2 regions of the Asticcacaulis aquihabitans genome follow, and region 1 is predicted to be linked to the other one. Evidence: riboswitches for the same ligand, from Rfam matches in the RefSeq annotation. Region 1 holds a riboswitch; the other holds the start of a gene.

Evidence for each region. Region 1 has a riboswitch for S-adenosylmethionine ahead of metX (homoserine O-succinyltransferase MetX). Riboswitches for the same ligand answer to the same signal wherever they lie in the genome.
Region 2: linked by a shared signal. The riboswitch ahead of RCJ00_RS18845 (hypothetical protein) and the one ahead of metX (homoserine O-succinyltransferase MetX) in region 1 are both predicted to bind S-adenosylmethionine.

What each region holds. Positions count from the first base shown of each region.
Region 1 covers NZ_JAVGWM010000006.1:155,433-166,742, forward strand. The annotation lists gene RCJ00_RS19750 (DMT family transporter) at 1-209, shown strand, start outside; gene RCJ00_RS19755 (DMT family transporter) at 296-1,159, opposite strand; gene RCJ00_RS19760 (GntR family transcriptional regulator) at 1,271-1,624, shown strand; gene RCJ00_RS19765 (aminotransferase-like domain-containing protein) at 1,652-2,650, shown strand; SAM riboswitch class I at 2,731-2,837, shown strand; gene metX (homoserine O-succinyltransferase MetX) at 2,924-3,937, shown strand; gene metB (cystathionine gamma-synthase) at 3,940-5,109, shown strand; gene RCJ00_RS19780 (TIM barrel protein) at 5,144-6,019, shown strand; gene RCJ00_RS19785 (organic hydroperoxide resistance protein) at 6,132-6,554, opposite strand; gene RCJ00_RS19790 (MarR family winged helix-turn-helix transcriptional regulator) at 6,661-7,098, shown strand; gene RCJ00_RS19795 (alpha-N-arabinofuranosidase) at 7,175-8,740, shown strand; gene RCJ00_RS19800 (3-keto-disaccharide hydrolase) at 8,913-9,833, opposite strand; gene RCJ00_RS19805 (PhzF family protein) at 9,852-10,661, opposite strand; gene RCJ00_RS19810 (DUF3617 domain-containing protein) at 10,749-11,310, opposite strand, start outside.
Region 2 covers NZ_JAVGWM010000005.1:221,840-233,149, forward strand. The annotation lists gene RCJ00_RS18835 (glycoside hydrolase family 31 protein) at 1-2,886, shown strand, start outside; gene RCJ00_RS18840 (glycoside hydrolase family 97 protein) at 3,093-4,931, shown strand; gene RCJ00_RS18845 (hypothetical protein) at 4,980-5,300, opposite strand; SAM-I-IV-variant riboswitch at 5,344-5,448, opposite strand; gene RCJ00_RS18850 (DUF6438 domain-containing protein) at 5,696-6,238, shown strand; gene RCJ00_RS18855 (ABC transporter permease) at 6,282-8,681, opposite strand; gene RCJ00_RS18860 (ABC transporter ATP-binding protein) at 8,678-9,307, opposite strand; gene RCJ00_RS18865 (sensor histidine kinase) at 9,373-10,584, opposite strand; gene RCJ00_RS18870 (sigma-54-dependent transcriptional regulator) at 10,574-11,310, opposite strand, start outside.

The sequences.
Region 1 (11,310 bases):
CGGCCACCTATATCGCGGGAATAGAATTGATCGGTGCCAATCGCGCTGGCTTGTTTATCAATCTGCTACCGATATTCGGGGTCTTCCTGGCCGTGCTGATCCTGCGCGAACCCCTGCGCGTCTTTCATGTCGTCGCCCTGATTTTGGTCAGCGCCGGTATAATCCTGTCCGAATGGAGCCGTCTGCGCCCTGCCCGGCAGGCGGCATAGATCGCCGCCCAACCAGGTCAGATAATATGTATAATACCTTGTTTTAATTACCTTAGTCTAACGTGAATCACGTTCGACTAGCGCTCTTAAGTCGCAAAACGCCGCGCGCCGGCCACGCAGGCGACAATGGCGGCCATCACGGCGATCACAGCACCGCCGATCGGTTCTTTCAGCAGGCAGGCAGCCAGTATCAACGCCAAGAACGGCTGCATAAGTTGTAACTGGCCCACAGCGGCGATACCGCCCATGGCGAGGCCACGATACCAGAAGACAAAGCCGATAAGCATAGAAAAAACTGAAACATAGCCCAAACTCACCCAAGCCGGCCACGTAATAATCGACAGATCCACCGGACGCGTCATGACAGCCAGGATCAACATTACCGGCAAGGCGACCACTAAGGCCCAGCAAATGACCTGCCAGCCGCCAAGGCGACGTGACAACCGCGCCCCCTCGGCATAGCCGAAACCGCAGACGGCGATGGCAGCCAGCATGAGCAGGTCGCCGATGGGCGAGACTGAAAAGCCCTGCGTCAGGGCGTATATGACAATACACGCACCACCCAGTCCGGAAAACAACCAGAACAGCCGCGGCGGATGCTTTTCACCTAACAGGCTGGCGCAGACGGCCGTTGAGATAGGCAGTAAGCCGGTAAAGACGATGGAATGCACCGAATTGATGTGTTGCAAAGCCATGGCCGACAGCAAGGGAAAGCCTACGACCACGCCCAAGGCGACCCAAATCAGAGAGCGAATGTCACGCGCCGCAGGCCGTGCGGCGCGGAATACCCACAGACACCCCGCCGCCAGCCCTGCCGCGATCACGGCCCGAGCGCCGGTCAGGAAATAGGGCGACATGGCCTGTACCGCGACCTTTGTCGCCGGAAGGGAACCGCTGAACGCCAATATACCCAGTCCCCCGTTGATCCAGCCGATCGTTTTCGTGTCCATAACTGTCTCCATACGTAACAAACAGCTCTATGCCCAAACAGGGGCTGGCCTCGACAGAGACGATTCAGTAAAATTGACCCAAACTGTCATGGTATGGAAAGCAGTACAGTTATGACAATCGCGCCGACATTAACGACCCACGTCATGGATCAAATCCGGGACCGCATCACGCGTCAACAATTGGCGCAAGGCGCGCGCCTGCCCTCCGTCCGCGCCATGGCTGAGATGCAGAAGGTGTCCAAATCGACCGTAGTCGAAGCCTATGACCGCCTGCTGGCCGAAGGCGTGATTTCCGCCCGGCGCGGTTCCGGCTATTTCGTCGCCACGCCGCATCCGCCGATGACCCTGGCCGCCATAGGTCCGAAACTAGACCTTCACGTTGATCCCCTGTGGATATCACGGCAATCACTGGAAACCGAAGGCGACTACCTTAAACCCGGTTGCGGATGGTTGCCGTCATCCTGACTGCCCGACGCAGATATCCGCCGGGCTATGCGGACCCTGGCACGGGATGAACGGGTGAACCTGACCGAATATGCCACGCCCATGGGACATGCGCCCTTGCGTCAGATCCTGTCCCGCCGCTTATCGGAACACGGCATAGAAGCAGGCCCACAACAGATCCTGCTGACAGGATCGGGCACCCAGGCCATAGACTTGCTGTGCCGGTTTTTACTGACGCCCGGCGACACCGTTCTGGTGGACGACCCGTGCTATTTCAATTTTCTGGCACAGTTGCGTGCCCACCGCGTCACGGTCGTCGGTGTTCCCGTCACACCCAACGGCCCGGACCTCAATGCCTTCGCCGACGCTTTGATCGCCCACAAGCCCCGCCTCTACATCACCAATACGGCCCTGCATAATCCGACCGGGGCCACCTTATCGCCCCTCACCGCCCATCGCCTGCTCAAACTGGCCCAGGCGCACGACCTTCTGATCATCGAAGATGATATTTACGCCGATTTCGAACACAACCCGGCGCCCCGTCTGGCAGCTTTCGACGGTCTTGACCGGGTGATCCATATCGGCAGCTTCTCAAAGACGCTGTCCGCGGCCATCCGCTGCGGCTTCATCGCTGTCCGCGCCGACTGGCTGGCGCCCCTGATCGATCTCAAAATAGCGACCGCCTTCAGCCATGATCCGCTGTCTGCGGAGGTGCTGTATCATCTGCTCAGCGGCGGCCATTACCGCAAACACATGGCTGATGTCCGCGAACGGTTGGCACATCTACGTCCACGCATACTGAAAACCTTAGCCAGTCTCGGGATTCAGCCGTGGCATGTCCCACAGGCTGGCATGTTCGTCTGGTGTGCCTTGCCGGCGGGCGTCGATGCATCCGAACTGGCACGTCAGGCCTTGACGGAGCGAGTGGTGCTTGCGCCCGGCAATGCTTTCAGCCTGTCCCAGACCGCCGGCGGTTTCATGCGCGTCAATATCGCCCAGATGCAAGACAATGCGGTGATGGACACCTTGAAGCGCAAACTGGGCTGACGCCTGCGCCAAGATATGTGCCCGCCAACCCGCCCAATTCCCACTCTTGACGCCGCCGCGGTTTTTCCGCATAAGCGAGACACTCATCGAGACCAGTCGAGGGAAAGGCCCGACGACGCTGGGGCAACCGCTGCAAACGCAGAATGGTGCCAACTCCTACAGGGCGCATTTCCCTGACAGATGAGAGGATGATTCGTCCCGTGCGGATGCGCGGCGTAGTGTCTGCTCTCGGCTGGTCGCGATGATTTTATACCCCCCGTGACCGGACACACCATGAACGCCCCAACCTTGACACCTCAGGCATTAGATCCCTCGCGCGCAGCCGCGCCCGATCTGATTGGCACCGACATCACCGCCGCCTTGCCCGCCGACTTCCGCCTTCAAAGCGGCATGAAGCTGGAGCAGACGGACGTCGTCGCGCGCCTGTACGGCCCGAAGGATGCGCCGGTCGTTGTGGCGGCCGGTGGGATTTCCGCCGGCCGCGTACTGTTCGCCAAGGAAGATTCGACCGAAACCGCGCCCGGGTGGTGGGAAGGGGTGGCGGGCCCCGGCGAAGCGCTCGATCTCAACCGGTTTCGTGTGCTGTCCATCGAATTCGCCCCACGCCTGCCCGCGTCCAAGGTCTATACCATCACCACTCACGATCAGGCACGGTTGGTTAAGCTGTTGCTCGACGAAATCAATGTTGATAAAATCTATAATTTCGTCGGCGCCTCCTACGGCGCCATGATCGGACTGGCCTTTGCGGAACTCTACCCCGACGCGGTCGAACGCCTGTGCATCATATCCGCCGCCCACCGCGCCCACCCCATGGCCACGGCGTTTCGCGGCCTGCAACGCCGGATGCTGAAGTTCGGTCAGGACAATGGCAAGCCCGCCGAAGGCATATCGCTCGCCCGGCAACTGGCCATGACGACCTACCGCTCCGACGCCGAATTTTCCGAGCGGTTCGACGGTCCGGCGCCCGAAGCCGCCGGCGGCAATTATGTCGTCTGCCAATATTTGCGGGCACGTGGCGACGCCTATTCGGCAACCGACGTCAATCGCTGGATTTCCATGTCTGACAGCCTGGACCGTCACCGGGTCGATCCGTCCAAGATCAAGGCCAAGGTTTTCCTGGCCGCCGTGCCGACAGACCGTCTGGTCCCCTATGACGACATGAAGGCGCTGCACGAACAACTGCGCGACAGCGTTTTCATCGAATTTCCCTCACTTTATGGACACGATGCTTTCCTTAAGGAAATCAAGCTCGTTTCCGATATCGTTCGTACATCTCTCAAAGAGTGATCATGTCAAAAGACTATCTCAAGACCGCCAAGCTCGGCACAAAGGTCATCAATATCGGCATCGATTCGGACAAGGCGCATGGCGCCGTGATGCCGCCAATCTACCTGACCACCAACTACACCTTCGAAGGCTTGGGCCAGAAGCGTACCTATGACTATGCGCGTTCAGGCAATCCGACGCGCGAAATCATCGCCGAGGTCATTGCCGAACTGGAAGGCGGCGTCGGGGCCGTGATGGTGGCATCCGGACTGGCCGCGCTCGACCTTCTGTGGCAAGATCTGCCTGGCAATCGCCGGGTTGTCGTTCCGCACGATTGCTACGGCGGCACGCAACGCCTGCTCAATGCCCGCCACAAGCAAGGCCTGATCGATCTGGTCTATGTCGATCAGGGCGACGACGCAGCCGTCACGGCCGCCCTGTCGGAACCGACAGCGCTCCTTCTGCTCGAAACACCGTCTAACCCGCTGATGCGCCTGATCGACCTGAAAAAACTGATCGACCTGGGGCACAAGGCCGGCGCGAAGGTCGCGGTCGACAACACCTTCCTGTCGCCTGCCCTCCAAAACCCGATCAAATTCGGCGCGGATTTCGTTGTTCATTCGACGACCAAATATATCAACGGCCATTCCGATGTCATCGGCGGCGCCCTGGTCTGCACCACCCCGGAAGACGTCACCACCTATCGCTGGTGGGCCAACTGCGTCGGCGCCACGGCCGCACCGTTCGATAGCTACATGACCCTGCGCGGTGTCCGCACCCTGTTCGTTCGCATACGCCAGCAGCAACAGTCGGCACAAAGCATTGCTGAGTTTTTGCACAACCACCCCAAGATCAAGATTGTCCATTATCCCGGTCTGCCCAGCCATCCCCAACACGAATTGGCCAAGGTCCAACAGGCCGGTTTCGGTGCGATGATGAGCTTTGAGCTGGCAGGCGGGTTGGAAGCCGTGAAGCAGCTATTCGACCACATCGACCTGTTCTCACTCGCGGAATCTCTCGGCGGGATAGAAAGCCTGATCGTGCATCCGGCCTCGATGACGCACGCGGCCATGTCGCCCGAAGCTCTGGCGACCGCCGGTATCAGCGAGGGACTGGTCCGATTGTCGATTGGATTGGAAGATGCGGCCGACCTGATCGCCGCGCTCGATCACGGGCTTTCCCAAATCGTCTGACCGTCATAGAGTGCCTTCAAACAAGGAGGACTCTATGACCCATTTGACGCGCCGGGCAGCCTTTGCCATGGCCGGGCTGGCGGCGACGCCCATCGCCGCCGCCGTACCCGATCGTAAAATCGCGCTCCGCCCCTTTGCCTGTAATCTGGATACCTGGTTCACCGAAGTCCCCTTCGCCGACCGGTTTGCACTGGCGGCGCGGGCCGGCTTTACCCAAGTGGAATTCTGGCCAGTACGGCGCAAAGACGACAAGATGGATGCAGCCCGCGCACGCGCGCTGCTCGATGCCAATGGGCTGGTTCTGACGCAATATGCGCCGACGGCCCCGAATTTTTCCGATCCCGCCAACCATCCGGCCCTGGTGGCGATGATCAAAGAGGCCATTGTCGACTCTGCTACACTGGGGTGCAAGGCAATCACCCTGGTCGGGCATCATTTGGTCGATGGCCTGTCGCGGGAAGCGATGCTGAGCGGCTATACGGCAGGCCTGATGCGCATCGCCCCGCTCCTCGAAGCGGCCGGGCTGATGGCGCTGGTCGAGCCCTTCAATACCGTCAACCACATTGGGCATCTTCTCAACGGCTCACGACCGGCGACAGGCATCGTTCGCGCGGTCAATTCGCCGATGGTCAAGATCCAGTGGGATTTCTACCATATGCAGCTGGAAGACGGCGATCTGATAGAAAAGTTCACCGCCGGCGTGGATACGGTTGGCTATGTGCAACTGGGTGACGTGCCCGGCCGTTATCAGCCCGGCACCGGCGAAGTCAATCACGTCAATCTGCTCAAGGCCATTCGAGCGGCCGGTTACAAGGGCCCGATGGGCCTGGAATACTTCCCGCTCGACAAGGACAATGAGCGCGCCGTTCGCGAGGCGGTATCCCTGTCTCAAGCCTCCGGCCTCGTTTGACGCAGGAAAGCCCTCCGGCCAGGGCCGAAGAGCTTTCAACAGGTTATCTAGAGCAAAAAATTAGAGCCTTGAGGCAGCTCAACTGGGCCGACGAATGCTCTAAGACGACGGTTTAGACGCGTATCAGGTTCACATTGATGTTGCCGCGGGTGGCGTTCGAATAAGGGCACACCTTGTGGGCTTCTTCGATGAGCTTGTCGGCAACGGCAGCGTCGACGCCCGGCAGGGACACCTTCAACTCAACTTCGATACCGAAGCCGGCGGGGATCGGGCCAATGCCGACGCTGGATTCGATCGAGGTATCGGCCGGCACGGCCACCTTGTCACGACCGCCGACGAACTTTAGCGCACCGATGAAACAGGCGGCGTAGCCCATGGCGAACAGCTCTTCCGGATTCGTGCCGTCACCGCCCGCGCCGCCGAGTTGCTTCGGTGTGGACAATGTCAGATTTTGATTGCCCGCAGAGGCGGTGCCTTCGCGGCCGCCCGTGGCCTTGCCATGCGCGGTGTAAACGGCGGTGATCGATTGGGTCATGGGTAGTCTCCTTTTGAAAATTCAATGATGCACAATTATATTGTGTACAATTTGATGTCAACTAAATTGCGCACTATCTTTCAAACGAATGTGAGAAAGTCCCATAATGTCCGCCTCCCCACCCGAACTACGCCTGGAAAATCAGTTGTGCTTTGCCGTCTATTCGGCAGCCCATGCCTTCGCCCAGGCCTATAAGCCGCATCTCGACCCGATGGGGCTGACCTATCCGCAATATCTTGTCATGCTATTGCTGTGGGAACAGGATGGCCGGTCGGTCAATGAACTGGGACAGCCCCTGCAACTCGATTCGGGTACGCTCACGCCGTTGTTGAAGCGCATGGAAAAGGGCGGTTTCGTCACACGCCAACGCGACGCCCGCGATGAACGCGTCACCCGCATTCACCTGACGGAACATGGCCAATCCTTGCGTGACAAGGCGCGCGCGATCCCCACCGCCCTACTATGTGCCTCGGGCCTGACGCTCGATCAATTGAACACTCTGCGTGACCAGGTGCGCGTGCTGGGGGAAAACCTGCGTGAATAGAAGGCGCTTGCCAGCCCCCATCAATTGTCCTACAAAATAAAGATCTTATAAAAATCCCAGGGACAGGACTTATTTCATGCGCAACACCGCCATTTCCTTGACGGCGCTTGGCCTTATGGCGTTCGGCTGGACCGCCATGGCCGAAGCCGCCACGCCCGTCACCAAGGTTTCGGTTGACACCACCAAGCCCGGCGCGACGATTGACCGCCACATCTTCGGACAATTCGCCGAACATCTCGGGACGGGAATCTATGGCGGCATCTGGGTCGGCAAGGATTCCCCCATTCCCAACACGCGCGGCATCCGCAATGATGTGGTGACGGCCCTGAAAGCGCTGCATGTCCCGAACGTGCGCTGGCCAGGCGGTTGTTTCGCCGACGAATATCATTGGCAGAAGGGCATCGGCACGGGCAAGCGTCCCGTCACGCTCAATTCCAACTGGGGGGGTGTGCTGGAACCCAACACCTTCGGTACGGATGAATTCATGGACTTCGTGAGTCAGATCGATTCGGAAGCCTATATCTCGGCCAATGTCGGCTCATCCACGCCGCAGGAAACCGCCGAATGGCTGGAATATATGACCTCGGAAAAGGAAACCAGCCTGGCCATGGCGCGCCGTGAAAACGGCCATCCCGCGCCCTATTCCATCGCGTTCCTCGGCATCGGCAATGAAAGCTGGGGCTGCGGCGGAAACATGACGCCGGAACATTACACCGACGAATTCCGCCAGTTCACCACCTATGCCAAAAACTACAACCCGGCGCAAACCGGCGACAAGCGCATGAAGAAGATCGCCTCCGGCGCCAATGTCGACGACTACAACTGGACCGAAACCTTCATGAAGAACAAGGGCGGCGAAGTCGACGCCCTGTCGCTGCACTTCTATTCCGGCTTTGAGCAATGGCCCCCTTACCAGCCGGCGTCCGGCTTCGACGAGACGCAATATGCCAAGGTGATCAAGACCGCCTTGCGCATGGAAGAGCTGGTCAGCAAGCATAGCGCCATCATGGACAAGTACGACCCTGAAAAGAAGGTTGCGCTGGCGGTCGACGAATGGGGTGCATGGTACGCCCAGACGCCGGGCAGCACATCGGGCTTCCTGGTCCAACAAAATTCGCAGCGCGACGCCATATTGGCGGCGGTGTCGATCAACATCTTCACCCGCCACGCCGATCGCGTGCGCATGGCCAATATCGCGCAGATGATCAACGTCCTTCAGGCCATGATCCTGACCGATGGCGACAAGATGGTGCTGACGCCGACCTATCATGTCTTCAAGATGTACGTGCCGTTCCAGGATTCGAAGGCCATTCCGGTCAGCTACGATGCCGGCACCTATAGCCATGACGGGGTCACCCTGCCACGCGCCGATATTGTGGCTGCCAAGGGCAAGGACGGCAAATATTATCTGTCCATCACCAATATCGACCCGGATGAGCCTCTGGAAGTCGATGCATCCATCCTGGGCTTCACACCGAAAAAGGCAACCGGCCAGACCTTGGTCGCACCGAAAATCGATAGCATCAACACCTTTGACAAGCCGAACCTTGTCGTACCGAAGGCCTTCTCGGCGACAGCCAAGAACTGCGCCCTCACCTTGAAGGTCGCACCCGAGTCGGTGACGGTCGTAGTGCTGGAATAGTCACTGCCCTACCCGCCAGATCAAGCCTCGCCGGGTCTAGAGCATTTCCCGACCATGTTGAATCGGAAAAATGCTCTAGACCTTTGTTTTAACGCTCTTTTTTATCCGAAAAGTGCGTCACACTTTTCGGAAAGCGCTCTCGCGGCGGGGCTTTTTGTCGGCCATATGGTCGCTATTTGGCCAGTTCGATGGCCGGCAGACTGGAGATGGGTTCCAGAGTGATATTGCGGAAGAAGGTTTCCGCGCCCTCAGACTGCAACTGAATGGCGCCGCGGATCAACGGCAGGCATGGCGCCTTTTCGCTGGCCTTGTCGCAGATGCCCCACACTTCCATCACCGGCACGCCGTTGACGACATGGACAGCGTGGTTGGCAAAGACGTAGAGGTCGAGCGTATTCCACTCCCCGACCGGCTTGTCGGCATTGACATTGTTTTCGACATTCCAGTTCGCGGTGTTGCCGACCGCCGACCCCAGCGGCGCCCCAAACATATAGCGCTGCTTAGGATCGATGAGCGTATCGTCGTGCGCTACGCTGGTATCGACGCGAAGTCCATTGCCCACCGGAACCACCATGCCGACGCTGCCGGTCATGATTTCAAACTCGACCGCACGCGACCAGGTACCCCACACCGCGCCCGGCTTACCATGGCTATGATAGAGAAGTCCGTTGTTTTCCGGCGCGTCGAGGCGCGGCGCATAGCGTTTACCGCTCCACTTATATTCCAGATGCAGGTGGTAGTTGGCGTAATTGCCCTTATGAACCAGGCTGCCCCAGGTTTCGCCCGACACCCGAAGCGCCGGCGCGCCGTCTTCGGTCACCACCGTAAAGATCGTACCGACACCGCCGGGTCCAATCGGCTTGGCCTTCCCGGCATTGTAGGTCAAGGACGGATCGCGATAGCCCAGCCAACCTGTCCAGTCCTTCAAATCCTTGCCGTTGAATAGCTTGACCGCGGGCCCCGTTGGCTTGGGGATATTTTTCAGAACCAGCTTTTGCGGCTGAAATTCCGGCGCGGCCGCGAATGCGCTTCCTGAGGTAACGGACAGGGCGAACGCACCGCACAGGGCGACGAGCAGATTGGATTTGAACATGAGTCTTCCCGTTTTTGGTTATAGGTTCAGCTCTGTCCGGGCGACGGTAACTGCCTGTCCGCGCAGCTTGACGCGATCGCCAGTCACCTCACACTGCATATACGCGCCACGCCTCGGATGGGCCTGATAATAGGTCATGACCGCCCTGCCGGTCAACGACTGGTAGAGCGGCGCCAGCATGCAGTGCATCGATCCGGTGGCCGGGTCTTCGGGTATCCCCATGTCCGGTGCAAAGAGCCGGCTAACGACGTCATAAGGACGATTCGCATCGGCCTGCGCCGTGACCACCAGGTGCCGATCGGTGTAAGCTGTTCCCTGATAAGCGGGCAGGCGCGACAAATCTGGCACGATCTGACGCACGGTGGCTTCGCAATCCAGCAAGGCAATCAGAGCCGGCCCGCCATAGAGCGCGATCGGTTCCACACTCAGCGCCTCCACGACCGCCGCCATCGCCGGTATTTCAACCGGCGTGTAGGCCGGAAAATCCATCTCAAGCCGGTCATTCGCCTGCCGCACCCGCAATTCACCGGACAGGGTGTCAAAGCACAGCTCATGCGCAGCGACGCCCCATTCACGAAACAGGGCATGGGCCGACGCCAGGGTGGCGTGGCCACACAGCGGTACCTCCATGGTCGGCGTGAACCAGCGCAATCCGAATCGTTGCGGGTCGTCCGTGCGCAGCAGGAAGGCCGTTTCCGCCTGGTTGTTTTCCATGGCCAGGTTTTGCATGAACGCATCCGATGGCCAGGCGTCGAAGGGGGCAACCACACAGGCCGGATTTCCGGTGAATGGCCGGTCGGCGAAGGCATCGATCAGGTATTGAATCATGGCTCTCACGTTGCACTTTAAGGCGTGCCCCCATTGACGCGCACCCTTGGGCTCGCCAATTCAAACGGCACCGCCCTGTAGACGCCCTTAGCCGAACTTGGCCAGCAATTTCCCGACTTTCAGATGGACGCCATCACCGGTGATATAGTCGCCCGGTTTCATGCTGGACGGACAGGCCCCCAGCCATTTGGCGTCCGTGATGGTCATCTGAGCGCCGTGGCCGGCGAAGGCGGGTGAGTATCGCGTCTCGACGGATTGATGGAAGGCCTCGTTGCCAATCACATCGACATGGATGTGGGATGTCAGGGTTGTATCCTTGACCATGCAGACCGTATCGATGTCCGCGCCGTCATGCAGCTTTTTCACCGATCGGGCGGAACAGGACAGGTCGACCATTTCGGCCTTGCCCGGCAGGTCATGACCGATATAGGCGAGCTTTTCGCCCTGGGCGTCATCAACGCAAATCTTCGCGACGCTCTTTCCATCCACTTGCGGCAAGGTCTGCGTCAATTGCCACAGGCCCGCCCTTTGTCCCAACCGGCTGACGACGTAGGTTTGCGATGCCGCCGCGGACTCGGCGCTGGCAGACGCGCTCATATCTCCGACCGCTTCCGAAGACGCGGCCGCCGACAGTTCGGCGCCATCCTCG
Region 2 (11,310 bases), on a different contig from region 1:
ATTGGGCTCGTGCCCGGCATCGCAGCGGCCGTGGCTCCCAATGGCCTGGATGCCAACGGTCACCTTATGCAGGTACAGGCGCCGCCAGAGACCACCGGCATGTCGTTTGTACGCCTGGAAGACGGTGTGCAGATTTCACACGATGGCATCACCAAGAACATCATTTTTTATGGCCCTGAGACGGTGCGCGTAAATGCGAACCTGGGTAAAAATTATTGGACAGCACCGAGTATCGTTATAGTCGATAAACCCCAGCCCGTTGCTTTTGATATTAAAGAAACGCCGCTTGAGCTGAGTATCGTCTCGGCAAAGCTTACCATCGTCGTCGATAAAAGCTCGGGCGCCCTGACCTTCAAGGATGCTGCGGGCAAGGTCTATACGCGCGAGCGCGCGAAGACACCGGAAACGCTGAAGCAGGTCGACATCTCTGGCGCGCCGACCTATGAGGCGCAAAATACCTTCACCCTGAAGCCCGATGAAGGCATATTCGGGTTCGGTTTCATTGATGAGGGCGAGCTCAACCGCCGCAACAAGGACATCCTGCTAGCCCAAACAAATACGGGTATTGTGATCCCAGTCATGGTCTCGTCAGAGACATACGGCATTCTCTGGGACACCTATTCCAAGATGACGTTCAAGGATGACGCCAACGGCGCGACCCTATGGGCCGAAAGCGCACCGGGCGGCGTCGACTATTACTTCATGGGCGGGCGAAGCATCGATGAGGTGGTGAAATCATATCGCCACCTGACGGGCGAGGCGCCGATGTACCCCAAACAGGCGTTTGGCTTGTTCATGAGCAAGGAACGCTACAAGACTCAGGCGCGCCTTCTTGAGGTCGCCCGCACGTTCCGCGAGAAGCAGTTTCCGCTCGATTACATCGTGCAGGATTGGCAATACTGGGGCAGCGACACCGACGGTACGTGGAGTGGCATGATCTGGAATAAGGCGCGGTATCCCGATCCGGAGGCCATGACCAAGACGCTGCACGACGAGCATTTGAAACTGATGATTTCAATCTGGCCGTCCGTCGGGAACGATACGGAGCTTGGCAAGGAACTCGACGCTCACAATCTGCGCTTTGAACCGCTGCACTGGATTTCAAAAAAGGCCCGGGTTTATGACGCCTACAGCCCGCTCGGCCGGCAAATCTATTTCAAATATATCAAGAAAGGTCTGCTTGATAAGGGCGTTGATGCGCTGTGGATGGATGGCACCGAAGTAGAAGTTGGCACCGCCGCTTGGGACCCCAATGACAATATTCGTGACATAAAGAGTCTTGGTACCAACGCGCTTGGTGATTTTTCCCGGTACCTCAATCCCTATACCCTGATGACGACGCAAGGCACTTATGACGGTCAGCGCGCCACCAGTGACAAGCGCGTGTTTACCCTGACGCGTTCGGCCTGGGCGGGGGCACAACGCACAGGCGCCGCGTCCTGGTCGGGTGATATTTTCGCGAATTGGAAGACGTTCGGCGAGCAAATCAACGGTGGCGTCAATGTGACAATTACCGGCAATCCCTATTGGTCACAGGATACAGGCGGGTTCTTCGTAACGGAATATCCTGGCGGCGAGCAAAACCCGGCCTATCGCGAACTCTTCGCCCGCTGGTTTCAGTTCGGCGCTTTCAATCCCATTTTCCGGGTCCATGGAACCAGCATTGAGCGTGAGCCCTATATTTTCAAAGATATAGACCCGGAAATGTACGGCTCTTTGGTGAAGAGCATCAACCTGCGCTACCGCCTGCTGCCGTATATCTACAGCCTAAGTTGGAAAATTACGTCTGACGGCTACACACTGATGCGTGCCATTCCCATGGATTTCCCGGCGGATAAGGCGACCTATGCCATCAATGACGCATTCATGTTCGGGTCGTCTATGCTGGTGCATCCGGTTACTCGGCCCATGTACCATGTTCAAAACCCGCCGGCCGAAACCATACCGGCTCAGTTCTTGACTAACGATGCCGGGCGGGCAGGGCTGGACGGCCAATATTTCGCAGGCGAAAACTTCGAAACCGCCAAAGGGAAAACGGTGGACGCGACCATCGACCTGAAATGGCCTGGGCCGCCGCTGGCGCAACCGCCGGCCGGGCTTGACGGTGTTGAGCACTTCTCCGCGCGTTGGGAGGGTGATCTCATTGCCCCTGAAGACGGGGAATATGAGCTTGGTCTGCAGGGCGACGACGGCTTTCGCCTGTTCGTCAAGGGGGAGAAGATCGTAGAAGACTGGAACAATGGTCCCAAACGGTACAAGAGTGCAAAGATCACGCTGAAAAAGGGTGAGAAGGTTTCGGTGAAGATCGAGTATTTCCAAGGAACGGCTGAACGCAGCTTGCGACTCGCCTGGCGCACGCCCAGCCAGCTCCACGCCTTGGCAGCCGCTTACAAGGGCATCGACCTCAAGGTTGCGACCTATCTCCCGAAAGGGGCGGGATGGTATGATTTTTACACCAATACCCGGCTGGACGGCGGACAGACTGTTGTCCGCGAAGCACCGCTGGATATCATCCCGCTATATGTACGGGCCGGATCGATTATTCCCATGGGACCTGTGCAGCAATACGCGACCGAAAAGCCCAACGCCCCATATGAAATACGCGTATATCCCGGGGCTGATGCCAAGTTCACCCTCTATGAGGATGATAACGAGACCTATAAGTACGAAAAGGGCCAGTATGCGACCTACGATCTTGTCTGGAATGACAAGGCGCAAACCTTGTCAATCGGTGCGCGTAAAGGCACCTATCCGGGGCTCGTGACCGCCCGCACACTGAATGTCGTGATCGCCAAACCTGGCCAGGCAACCGCGGGCGAAGTGGGCGTAGCTTCGAAGACCGTCGTCTATACGGGAAAGCCTGTAACCTTGAAATTTAAGCGATAGCCCGGCATGGCCAGCTTTAGTGAGCGCTCTCCGGCTGCAAGGCAGAGCGGTGATAGAACACGGCTGGCCATACACCCTGCGTCTTGGTTGCCAGTCGTTAAAATGCCGGGGTATCTCTAAAAGTGAAGAAATTTATCGCGCATCATATGTGCAATATGTATGATAATTTGAATCAAAAATATCCGTTCGAAAAAGTGTGATTGGTTATGAAAATTTCAGCCTCCTGTATCCTGCCCCTATGTGCGGGGTTGATCTCCTTGGTTCTGATGGCGTCTGCAGCGCAGGCGCGACAGGTCAAGGTCATGAGCCCAGACGGTAAGGTTGCAGCCACGGTTGATGACGATGGCGGTATCTTAACCTACCGTGTCACGGCCGATGGCAAGCCCGTTCTGGAACCTTCACCTATAGGCCTGCGTACGAACGGGCACGACTTGGGCAAGGCGGTGTCTATCAAGTCGTTTCGCCGCGGCAAAATAGATGACCGTTACCCCATCTTTGGTGGCAAGGCCTGGGCGAGTAACAAGGCGAATACGGCAACCATTTCTGTGGCATCGAATGGCGAGACGATAGAGGCAGATGTCCACGTGGCAAATGATGGTGTTGCCGTGCGGCTTAGACTCCCGGCCTTATCCGAACGCCGTATAGACGCCGACCAGTCGGGTTGGAAGCTGGCCGGTGGTAATCCACGGCTATGGGCGACAGAATTCTTTTCCGATTATGAGAATGTCTACGCTGAGACGACGTTGGACAAGATGGGGGACAAAAACTATGGCCTGCCCCTGACAGCCAAGGTCAATGGGCTTTGGGTCACGCTGAGTGAGGCCGCCGTTGTCGACTATGGCGACAGTTCCATCCATTTACATGACGGTATGCTCGTTACGCGTCTCTATGCCGATCCTGACGGTTGGCATACGAACGAGGCCGTCGTTCAGCCGTGGCGTGTCACCATCATTGCGCGCGACTTGACGCAGCTTGTGAATTCAACCCTGGTCCAGAACCTTAACCCGCCACCGTCAAAAGCGTTGGCAGAGGCAAAATGGATACGTCCAGGGCGTTCGTCGTGGCAGTGGCTGGCTATTGGTGACCCGCTGGAAAGCGATCAAAAGCAATGGGTTGATTGGACGCATCAACTTGGTTTCGAATATTACCTGATCGATGAGGGCTGGGCGAAATGGCAGCAGCCTTGGCAGTCTCTCGCCGATACAGCCACCTATGCCCGCGCGCACGGGGTTGGTATTTGGGTTTGGATTCACAGTAATGACGTGGCGACGCCTGCTGCGCGGCAAGCCTTGTTTCGTCGTTTTGCTGATATCGGTGTTGTGGGCGTCAAGGTCGATTTCCCACAAGGTGCCAACAGGGAATGGACCAACTGGTATATTGCCACTGCCAAAGAGGCTGCGGCTGATCATTTGATGGTAGATTTTCATGGTGCCGCCAAACCGTCTGGCACAGAGCGGACATGGCCCAATGTTTTGACCCGTGAGGGGGTGCGCGGGCATGAATGGCATATCACGCGCTATAACCGCAAGCTGCCGCCGGAACACGACACGATCCTGCCTTTTACGCGCTATGTCGTAGGCCCTGGTGACTATACGCCGACCGTGTTTGAGCCCAAGGAACTTCAAGGAAATAGCTGGGCGCATGAATTGGCCCAGATGGTCATTTTTACCTCGCCCTATCTGTCTATGGGCGGGCATCCCGCGACCTATTTGGCCAACCCGGGTCTGGACGTGTTAAAAGCTGTGCCCGCCATTTGGGATCAGACGCTAGTTTTGGAGGGCAGCGAGCCGGGCAAGGCCGTTGTGATGGCCCGCCGTCGCGGCAACGACTGGTACATTGCGGCCATCAATAATGGTGAAGCACGTGACCTGACGGTGAAACTGAGTTTCCTGCAAAAAGGCCCCTGGCAATTGGTTGGACTTGGCGATGATCAAGACAAGCCCGATGCCTATAATCGCCAGTCTAAGCCGGTGACGCCTGATCAATCAATCACCTTGAATATGCGCGCACGCGGCGGCTTTGTGGCGCATCTTCAAAAGAGATAGCCGGGGAGGCCCTTAGAATTAGGGAAGGCGCCCTTACACCTCATCCGACTAGGGAGGCGGGGCCGGAGATATCAGGTGCTCCACGGTGGCACACGCAACGCCAGGCACCATGGCGAGGCGTCCCACCAGCGATCGCGCCTCTTTAGGCTTGATACCCCTAACCCGTAGTTTGTGGTGTAGGGCGCCACCTGTGCGCGATAGGTTCATCCCGTCGAGCTTCGCGCCGATATGGCTGATTGCCATTAGAGCTTCTGCCGCAATATCCGCTTGGGTGTCTGTCGTCAGGTAAAAACAATGAGTCAGCACGCAGCCGGGAAATTCGCTGTCGAAATTATCATCAGCTGCGTGAAAGACGGTGGGCGCATTCATGCTTCAAGCCTTAAGCTTCAAGGTCTCGAAAGGGAGGCAATTGTAGATCCCATTTCGTTGCCGACGATCGGCCGCATCGCCAGAAGGCTGCCACCTTGCCTGGGAGGGCAGGTTGGCGTTGGGCTGAGCCCAACTCTTGATGCAAAAATCGGTATAGCCCAGCCCAGCAATTTGCTCAAGGCCAACAAGGTATAAGATATAAATTTTCTTACAGTGGATCGATGTGTAGGCCGGACGCAGTTAAGACCGTGCGCGCGCCAAGATAATGATAGCGCGTCGGACCATTCATGCGAGGTTCACTTTACGAACCCGATATAACCACAATGCGCAGGCACACTCACAGGCTGTTTAGATCGATCGGTCTGGACTAAGCCAAAATGTTTATGAGAGACGATATGCAAAATGTGACGAACCGGGTGGCCAATTTCACCTGTGCGGTGGGGATCGGCGTCGTTTTACTGACGCTTGGCGGATGCACGACCATGAACCCGCTGGCGCCCGGCGGAGCCGGGCCACAAAAGGAAACAATCTCATATTCAGTCGGCCCCTGTTTTGGCTTCTGCCCGGTATATTCGCTCGAAGTCACCCCCGCTGGACATGTCGCCTATATGGGAGAGCGCCACACCGCTGTCGTGGGGCCAAAAGAACGCGAGGCGGGTGGAAAGGCATATGATGCTGCGGCTAAAGCCCTTGCCACATTTCGGCCGGCGGATGGAATAACGGCCGACACGCAATGTGAGCAAAGACGTACAGATGCGCAACACTATGTGATTACCTGGACCAAGGCTGATGGCACAAAGACTGTCCTTCAGCATGATCGCGGCTGCATGTCGGCAAAGAACACAGAGCTCAATAAGGTGTTGGACGAAGTGCCGGTTCAGTTGGGTATCGGTGATTGGGTGAAGCAACAGACCGAACCCGGTGCGTCGCGCGGCTGATCCAGGCGATAATCAGGAGCAACATAATACCACCAAGCGCAGGTTATTTGTGTCTGAGCGCCGTTGTGCCGAAACGTTGCCGTGAGGAATAGAAGGAGTGCGCGGCGAGTGTGAGGACCGCAGACAGGGTCGCAACGGCGCTGGCAACAACAAAGCTTGTAAAGGTGAGGGGGACGTGATCGGCGAATGATCCTAGCCAGGTTCGCAGGACGAGCCATGCCACGGGCCAGGCAATAAGGTTTGATATCACCAGCGGTCGCCAAAAAGGCAGTAGTCTGCTTAAAAAGATGTCGGACGCGTTCGCCCCCAGCGCTCGATAGACCGCAATTTCTCGCACTTGATTACGTTTCAGGAAAATGGATACGCCCGTCAGTCCCAAGGCTGAGAGGACAATGGCGACTGCGGACACCAGATAGAACACACGCATTTGCTGGCGTAAGTCGTGGTATTGCTGGAGGAGATAATCCGTATATCGTCGGCGGTCGATGGGGCCGGCGCTTGGATCGCTCGCCAGCCAGGCTTGATCTATGAGCCCTTCCGTCCTGACGCTGTCAAATGCGCGAAGTCTTATATTCAACTGAATGAAATATTTGGCGAAATTATCGAACAGCATGGGCTCGATGGGTTCGTAAAGCGTCGAAAACCGAAGATCCGGGACGACCCCCACGATTGTCGAGCGCATTTTTGTTCTATCTGTCTCGTACTGGATGTCGTGACCCAGTGCGGCCTGAGGGTTTGCAAACCCTAACGCTCTCACCGCCGCCAGGTTGATCAGAACTTCCCGCGGCTCCTCGGGGGTCAGGTAGGTTCCAGACAGGTTTCGTCCCGCCACCAGGTTTACCCCGTACACCTTGAAAAAGTCCGGATGAACCGAATTGCGTGTCAAAGAGACAAGCGGACGTCCCGGCCGATTGATCCACCCCGGCCTTACAAAATCTGTCGTGGGAGTACCGAAGGATTCCGCAACGGCTTCAACGCCAGGCATTTGTAACAGCGCCGCCCGAAATTTGCGATCATCGACAGGCAACTCACCCAGCCTGACCATAATGACATTGTCGCCGGAAAAATTGAGGGCGCCCTCCGTCGCGAAGCTCCATTGGCGCGACATTGTTTGAGACGCAATTATCAGCACGATGACGAGCGCCATCTGCGCCGTGACCCAGCTCGTCCACTTGCTTGGGCTGTCGAACTCGGTATGGGCATTCGACGTAAGAGATCTCGACAATCCGTACGGCTTCGAGATGATCAAGGCGGGCACAATGGCGCTCGCGAGGGAGCTGACGATAACGCCGACGGTGACGATGCACAGCAGGCTGACAGGCCGGTGCCACAGCTCCAGGTTCAAATCTAGCGATCGGTTTAAAGTCGGCAGCACGCGTTCAAGCAAGGCGAGCGCGGCGATAACGGCCACGAAATAAACGAGGATAGCCTCTTTTAAGATCTGAACGATCAGATCGATCCTGCGGGCACCGAGAACGGTCTGGACCGCCATCTCCGATCTGCGTTCGCGCTTTTCCGCCAACACCAGACCGGCAAAGTTGATCGCGGCCAAAATGAGTGTCGCTAAGGCGACCAGGCTAAGGGCGGCGATTGAATCCGCGTGTCCCCTGGGTTTCATTTCGCCATCGCCGTGCGGTTGGAAGTGGAGGGACCGCAGAGGCAGAAAATGGTAGCCGACAGGCAGGTTGTTATCGCCTTGCCAGCGACGTTTTGTACTTTCAAGGAGTTTTGCCTGAAGGTTCGGTAGCGACGCACCGGATTTGAAACGCACGTATGTATAGGTGTTGGCCCACAGAAACGACGGATTGGTGTCGTACACGGACAGGAGATCAGTTTCAGGCGCCCCTCTGGCAAAGATTTCACGATCGAGGTGCGTATTGGCTGGGAAATCTTTCAAAATCCCCGTGACCCGGAACGTGAAATTGTCTTTCGAGATGAGCGTGCGCCCGATCACATCGGTTCGCCCAAAATAGGCACGGGCCATGCGTTCGGTCAGGACGATGCTTCCCGGCCGGGAGAGGGCGGAGCGAGGATGGCCAGACACGAAGGGAAGCTGAAGCACGTCAAAAATGTTCGGGTCAGCCCAGTAAAACCGTTCCTTAACCCAGCGGCGGGGTGTTCGCATCGGCCATTCCGCGGCACTCAATCTAGCGACGGCTTCAGTCTGCGGAATATCTGCACGCAGCCATCGGGCAACACCGGCAGGCGTTCTGTCGCTTGCGACCAAAGGGTGCTGCCGGGGGCCAAAGTCCGCAGATACGAAGTGAACGGTCTCGACGTTCGGAATAAACTGATCGTAGGTCAGCTCATCGTGGATATATAGTCCAATCAAAATGGCCGTGCCAAAACCGAGAACCAGGCCTCCCAACATAAGGAGGTAGACCGACCACCGCATGGCCAGCAAACGAAACGCGTTGGTAAAATCTGCTACGCCGGGGATCACGGCAGCCTGCGGCTGGACAGGTGGACAGCGCCATCATGCATTTCCACGATGCGTGAGGCACGGTCGGCCTGTCCCATGGCGTGCGTGACAATAATCACCGTTGTTCCGTGCCGATTTAAATCCTCCAGGATGTTGATGATCTGATTGGCGCTTTTCGAGTCAAGGTTGCCGGTCGGTTCATCGGCCAGAACAAGCGCCGGGTTGCCGACGATTGCACGTGCGATGGCGCACCGTTGTTGTTGTCCCCCGGACAGGTGTCGGGGTAAATGGTCAGCGCGATGCGCAATGCCGACCTTGTCCATCGCAGCGATGACCCGTTCGCGGGTATTGACCAGGCCATCGTGTCGGAAGCGCAGGCCCAGTTTGACATTCTCGAACACGCTGAGATGGTCGATCAGGTTGAAGTTCTGGAATACAAATCCGATCTGGGTGGCACGCAGTCGCGATAAATCCCGGTCGCGCAATGCCGCAACCTCTTGTCCACCCAGCCGGTACACTCCCCCTGTCGGTGCCTCCAGGGTTCCGATTATGTTCAGCAATGTCGATTTTCCGCTCCCAGATGGACCAATAATGGCGACAAATTCCCCTTGGTCGATCGCCAGCGTCACCCCTTTAATGGCGTGCACAGGTGGCTGCGTCTCAGTGTAACTGAACGAGATATCATCAAGTGCGATATAAGGGAGAGATGGCATTAGGTCTGCGTAGACTCGAGGAAGGGAGCCCCCTGAAACGGCACCGGAAATGAAAAGGTGAAGGTTGTCATTTGACCGTCTTCCTCTTCAAGGCGCAAATTCGCCCCATGAGCAAGAGCGATCTGTCGCGCAAGATTTAGGCCCGTGCCCGTACCCTTGCTTTTCGTGCTCATAAAACCGCTAAAGAGGTTTGGCTTCACACTGTCCGCAATGCCGCCGCCATTGTCTGAAATGCGGATGACCACATTCTGATGAACCTGCGCAAGCTCCATGACCACCTGTCTTGGTCCGGTCAGAGTTTCCGTCGCCTCGACGGCATTGGTCAACACATTTATGAGCGCCTGGCCAAGTTGCGTTTCATCAAGGTTCAGGCGGGGAATCGGACCTTCTGTGCGGAATTGAAAGTCTATGCCGCTCATGGACGGGGAGCGCTGAAACAACAGGAAAATATCTTCGACAAATGTCTTCGGATCGGCGGGTCTAAGGACCGGTTCGGGCAGACGGGCCACGGATCGGTACGCCTCGATGAAGAGGGTCAGGCTTTTTGCTCTGCGGGCCAGCATCTCCAGGGATTCCGTGGCCAGTGCGATGTCTGGCTTGTCATCAATGAGATAAGACCGGGCAATGTCCGCCAAGGACGCCACAGGCGTCAGTGAGTTCATAATCTCATGGCTCAATATCTGCAGGGTGTCGCGAAGGGCCGCCGCCTCGGCTTGGTTTACCTCGGTCTGGACATCGGTCAATGCGGCCAGAATAGAGTGCCCCTCCGTGTTCACCAGTTCACTCATACTGACGGAATACGAACGGCCCATTGCCGTGAGTCTGGGACGGACCCCCGGTGCGAAACTGAGGATGTCTGATAGCTCATCGCGATGCAGGGCTATCTTGTCATCGGTTCCGAAGACCTCCCGCGCCGCGCGATTTAGGGCAATCGGTCCGTTGTCTTCGTTATATTGAATGAGCGGGATGGGCACTTGGTCCAGGATAACGCGTAAATTGCTGTCAATCGGGCTGCGCTGTGTATCGCTGGAGGTCAGTTTGAAGGCCGGACCAGATGTCGCGAATAAGTAGGCGAGGAGGGCGATGAACAGCATGACTCCGATTGCAGCATTTGCCCATAGCGCATGCATGAGGGCGTCATAGGCAAAAACGCCAGCCCCTGCGAGCAGCAGGCAGGCCAATATGTGCAGTCCACGTGAGCTATAGACCATATTTCGTCATCCGACGGTAAAGGGCTGGCCGTGTCAGACCCAATTCTTGCGCAGCTGCGGAGACATTGAAGTTGCACCGTTCGAGCGCCGCTTCAATGATTGTCTTTTCGGTATCGGCCAGTTTCGGCGTAGGTGCCGGCGACGCCGTCGTTGCGTCAAAATCCAATCCCAACGCTACGTCAGATATTATATTTCCGCTTTCGCTGACGGCCGCGCGTTCGATCGCATGCCTAAGCGCGTGCAAATTATCGGACCAGGGGTTGCCTTTAAGTCGCGCCTGGACCTCGTCTGATAGCGTCTTTGGCGCCAAATTGTTTCTGTGGCACACGACCCTTACAAAGTACTCTGCAATGGGGACGATATCGTCTCGTCTCTCGCGAAGCGGAGGAATTTCCATGTCCAATGTGCTCACCGCATAGGTAAGGCCTCGATCCAATCCAAGATCCGTGCCCAAGCGTTCCGTCGTAGAGACGAGCCGGCTGTTTATAAGCGGCGCGCGGTTGAGCCAGTGGTGCAGGGCCGACGCAGACGCAGGTGTCAGGTTGTGAATATTTTCGACGATAACGGTCGTGTTGGGCTGGTCCGTCAAAGACTCCAGCGTCATTCCGCCAGCATCCAGGTGAACAAGGTGGGTCCGACCCGACAACCGGTGTAAAGTGGTCGCCGCTAGCGTCTTGCCAACGCCAACTTCGCCCCGGATAAGGACGGAAACGGTCAGGGAGGCAT